One region of the Streptomyces mirabilis genome, then DNA from elsewhere that is predicted to be linked to it. Evidence: riboswitches for the same ligand, from Rfam matches in the RefSeq annotation. Region 1 holds a riboswitch; the other holds the start of a gene.

Evidence for each region. A riboswitch is a leader RNA that binds a small molecule or an ion and turns the genes downstream of it on or off. The one in region 1 is predicted to bind thiamine pyrophosphate.
Region 2: it holds a riboswitch for thiamine pyrophosphate, as region 1 does, so the genes downstream of both, thiO (glycine oxidase ThiO) here and SMIR_RS00450 (purine-cytosine permease family protein) in region 1, are expected to answer to the same signal.

The regions. Positions count from the first base shown of each region.
Region 1 covers NZ_CP074102.1:105,954-108,340, reverse strand. The annotation lists gene SMIR_RS00460 (dioxygenase family protein) at 1-9, shown strand, start outside; gene SMIR_RS00455 (maleylacetate reductase) at 24-1,106, shown strand; TPP riboswitch at 1,171-1,265, shown strand; gene SMIR_RS00450 (purine-cytosine permease family protein) at 1,255-2,387, shown strand, end outside.
Region 2 covers NZ_CP074102.1:6,443,058-6,445,444, reverse strand. The annotation lists gene SMIR_RS28415 (NAD(P)/FAD-dependent oxidoreductase) at 1-715, opposite strand, end outside; TPP riboswitch at 896-1,007, shown strand; gene thiO (glycine oxidase ThiO) at 1,005-2,210, shown strand; gene thiS (sulfur carrier protein ThiS) at 2,207-2,387, shown strand, end outside.

The DNA.
Region 1 (2,387 bases):
CCGGAATGAGCACCATGACCGACATGAACACCCCGCTCGACTTCTCGTACGAGACCCAGCCCGCGCGGATCGTCTTCCGGCCCGGCGCCGCCGTCTCCGCGACCCCCGACGAGGCCGCCCGGCTCGGGCTGCGCAGGGTGCTGGTGGTCTGCGGCGGCAGGGGCGAGGACACGGCACGCGCGGTCGCGGACGCCCTGGGCGACGCCTGCGCGGGGCTGCACGCCGAGGCCCGGATGCACGTACCCGTAGAGGTCGCCGACCGGGCCGTCGAGGCGGCGCGCGCGGTCGGCGCCGACGGGTGTGTCGCGGTCGGCGGCGGCTCGGCGATCGGCCTCGGCAAGGCGATCGCGCTGCGCACCGGCCTGCCCCTGATCGCCGTGCCCTCCACCTACTCCGGCTCCGAGATGACCCCGGTCTGGGGACTCACCGAGCACGGCGCCAAGCGCACCGGACGCGACCCCGCCGTCCAGCCCCGCAGCGTCGTCTACGACCCCGAGCTCACCCTCTCGCTCCCCGTGCCCCTCACCGTCACCAGCGGCGTCAACGCGCTCGCCCACGCCGTCGAGGCCCTCTACGCGCCCGACGCCTCGCCCCTCGTCTCGCTCATGGCCGAGGAGGGCGTACGGGCGATGACAGGGGCCCTGCCGCTGGTGGCCGCCGCCCCCGGCGACCTCGACGCGCGCGGCCGGGCCCTGTACGGCGCCTGGCTCTGCGGCGCCTGTCTCGGCGCCACCACCATGGGCCTGCACCACAAGCTGTGCCACGTCCTCGGCGGCGCCTTCGGCCTGCCGCACGCCGAGACGCACACGGTGGTCCTCCCGTACGCCCTCGCCTACAACGCGCCCGCCGTGCCCCGGGCGATCACCGCGCTCTCGCGCGCCCTGGGCGGCACCGACGACGTCCCCCATGCCCTGCGGGCGCTGGCCGGGGACCTCGGCGCTCCCCGGAGCCTCGCCGAACTCGGCCTCAAGAAGACCGATCTGGCGGTGGCCGCCGAACAGGCCGTCGCACAGACGTATCCGAACCCGCGCGAGGTCACCCTGGGCGGTGTGCTGGCGCTGCTGACGGCGGCGTACGAGGGCGGGGAGCCGAGCGTCGACGCGTAGCAGCGGTGCCGTGCGGACCCCTCCCCCTGGGGCATACCGCGCCCGCCGGGCTATCCTGAGCGCCGAACCGGACACGGGGTGCCCCGCACGAGGGCTGAGATCACACCCGTCGAACCTGAACCAGTTAGGACTGGCGGAGGGATGTCTCATGTCGTTGCCGTATGCCCGTAACGCTCGCGGCGAGGTGGCCGTAGGAGGCCCGCAGGGCGTTTTCGACGGGCGGATGCCCACCGCCCCGGGGGACCTGCACGTCGAGGCGCGTGGAATCGCCCCGGTCCCGGAGGACCACCGCTACGGCGGCCCCGGCCGTCTGTTCACCGTGTGGTTCGCCCCCAACCTGACCATGACCGGCGTGTTCACCGGCACCGTCGGCATCGCGCTCGGCCTGGACTTCTCCACCGCGCTCGCCGCCGTCGTGCTGGGCACCCTCCTGGGGGCGGTACCGACCGCGTACCTCGGCACCTGGGGGAGCCAGACCGGCGCCGGACAGCTGCCGCTCGCCCGACTCGCGTTCGGCCGGGCCGTGGTCGTCCCCGGCGCCCTGCAGTGGCTGTCGTCCATCGCCTGGGACGCGCTGATCGGCCTCTTCGGCGGGGACGCGCTGGCCCAGCTGTGCGGCTGGCCGTTCTGGCTGGGCGTGCTCGTCATGATGGCGGCGCAGGGGGCGCTCGGCGTCCTCGGCTACGAGGCGATCCACCGGCTCCAGAGCGTGATGACCTTCGCGCTCGCCGCCGCGTTCGTGGCCCTGACCGTGAAGCTCCTGAGCGGCGCCCACACCACCCCCGCCGCAACCGCCCACGGCGCCGACCGGGCCGGGGCCTTCATCCTGACCTGCACCATCGCGCTCAGCCTTGCGCTGTCGTGGGCCCCGTACGCGAGCGACTTCAGCCGCTATCTGCCGCGCACGGCGTCCCGCCCGCGCATGTTCTGGTACACCCTGGCCGGCGTCAGCGTGTCCTTCGTGGCCGTCCAGGCGCTCGGACTGTGGGGCGCGGCCGTCTTCACCGACCAGACCGCCCGCGGCGTCGACACCCTGCTCGGCGGGGGCGCCCTCGGCGCGTTCGGCCTGCTCGCCGTGGCGCTCGCCGCACTGAGCAGCAACGCCATGAACGACTACAGCGGCTCGCTCGCCCTGCAGACCATGGGCGTACGGCTGCCGCGCCCGGCCGCCGCCGCGCTGGCCGCCGTCCTGGGCTTCCCGCTCGTGCTGTGGATGCACGCCGCCGACACCACGGCCCGCTTCCAGAACGTCCTGCTGTTCGTCGGCTACTGGATTCCCGG
Region 2 (2,387 bases), 6.3 Mb from region 1:
CCACGGCGCCCGCCGGCACCCGCGAGCCGTCGTCGAGGACCACCGCACCGGGCTCGACGCGCTCCACGCGCGCGTGGGTGCGCAGCGACGCGCCGCTGTCCGCGTACCAGGCGGTCATCGGCGCGGCCACCTCCGCGGGCAGCGCCCCGGCCAGCGGCCGGTCGGCGGCCTCGACGACCGTGACCGCGCACCCGGCCTCACGCGCCGCCGTCGCGAACTCCGCGCCGATCCAGCCCGCCCCGACGACCACGATGTCGTGCTGCTGGGCGAGCACGGGGCGCAGTCGCTCGGCGTCGTCCAGGGTCCGCAGCAGATGGACGCCGGGGACGCCCTGCGCGCCGGGCAGCTGGATCGGTTCCGCGCCGGTCGCGAGGACCAGGACGTCGTACGGCACCGGTCCTGCCTCGGTGTCCAGCTCGTGGTCTGCGGGGCGCAGGCCCAGCGCCTCGCAGCCGAGTCGCAGTTCGATGCCCAGCGCCTCGAAGTCGATGTCGAAGGCGGAGCCCTCGGCCTTGCCGAGCAGCACCGCCTTGGACAGGGGTGGTCGGTCGTACGGCTGGTGCGGCTCGGCGCCGATCAGCGTCACGTCCCCGGTGAAACCCTGTTCCCGCAGGGCGACCGCCGTCTGCACGCCGGCCATGCCCGCGCCCACGATGACGACCCGCCGTGCCGTACGCCCCTGCGTCCGCACCTGTGCCCGCGTCTGCTCGCTCACCTGATCACCATAGACAACTGACAATCTGTCAGTCAGGGGACGTGCGCAGTGACCTGTTCCACAACGGATCTCGCCGTCCTGCTCGTCGTACGCGAACCGCGTGCGCGTACCGACCCGCGAACGGGCCCTGGACGGACGCTCCCTTACTGAGACATACGGCAGCGGGCTAGGGTGGCGAAGTAAAGCACTCGCGGGAGCCCGGACGCACCGGGCTGAGAGGGAGGCTGGCGGCCTCCGACCGTACGAACCTGATCCGGGTCATGCCGGCGAAGGGAGGGGCTGGACGCCCATGTCGCCTACGCGTACACCTGCACGTTCATCGGACGCGCCGTCATCGGACGCACGTACGTCGGACGTCCTCGTCATCGGGGGCGGGATCATCGGTCTCGTGACCGCCTGGCGGGCCGCGCAGCGCGGGTTCACCGTCGCGGTCGTGGACCCCGAGCCGGGCGGCGGAGCGGCACGGGTGGCCGCCGGAATGCTCGCCGCCGTCACCGAACTGCACTACGGCGAGCAGACCCTGCTGGGCCTGAACCTCGCCTCCGCACGCCGCTATCCCGACTTCGCCGCCGAACTCACCGAGGCGAGCGGCCAGGACCTCGGCTACCGCCGGTGCGGCACGCTGGCCGTCGCGCTGGACGCCGACGACCGCGCCCACCTGCGCGAACTGCATGCCTTGCAACACCGCTCGGGGCTCGAATCGGAGTGGCTCAGCGGCCGGGAGTGCCGCCGTCTGGAGCCCATGCTCGCGCCGGGCGTGCGCGGCGGGCTGCGGGTCGACGCAGACCACCAGATCGACCCGCGCCGGCTTGCGAAGGCCCTGGTCACGGCGTGTGAGCGGGCCGGAGTGGAGTTCCACCGGACGTGGGCGGAGCGCCTGACCGTCGTACGGGACCGGGCCGCCGGGGTCGTCACGACGGACGATGAACGGCTGGCGGCGGGGCAGGTGGTGCTCGCCGCCGGGAGCCTCAGCGGAAAGCTCCCGGGCGTGCCCGCCGACGTACTGCCGCCCGTACGGCCCGTGAAGGGTCAGGTGCTGCGGCTGACCGTGCCGAAGCGGTACGCGCCGTTCCTGAGCCGGACCGTGCGGGCCGTGGTGCGCGGCAGCCAGGTCTATCTGGTGCCGCGGGAGAACGGTGAGCTCGTCGTGGGCGCCACCAGCGAGGAGCTGGGCTGGGACACGACGGTGACCGCGGGCGGGGTCTACGAGCTGCTGCGCGACGCCCATGAGCTGGTGCCCGGAATCACCGAGCTGCCGCTCACCGAGACGCGCGCGGGCCTGCGGCCGGGGTCGCCCGACAACGCTCCACTGCTCGGCCCGACCGCGCTCGACGGGCTGCTGCTGGCCACCGGGCACTACCGCAACGGCGTCCTGCTCACGCCCGTCACCGGGGACGCCATGGCGCACGTCCTGACCACCGGCGAGCTTCCGGAAGAGGCCCGCCCCTTCGCCCCCGGGCGCTTCAGCACAGCACTCACGGAGCAGACCGTATGAACATCTTCGTCAACGGAGAGCGACGGCACGTCGCCGCCGACACGGCCCTCGACACGCTCGTCGCCACCCTCACCGTCGCGCCCTCCGGCGTCGCCGCCGCGCTCAACGAAACCGTTGTCCCGCGCACGCAGTGGTCGTCCACGGCCCTCTCCGAGGGAGACCGCGTCGAAGTCCTCA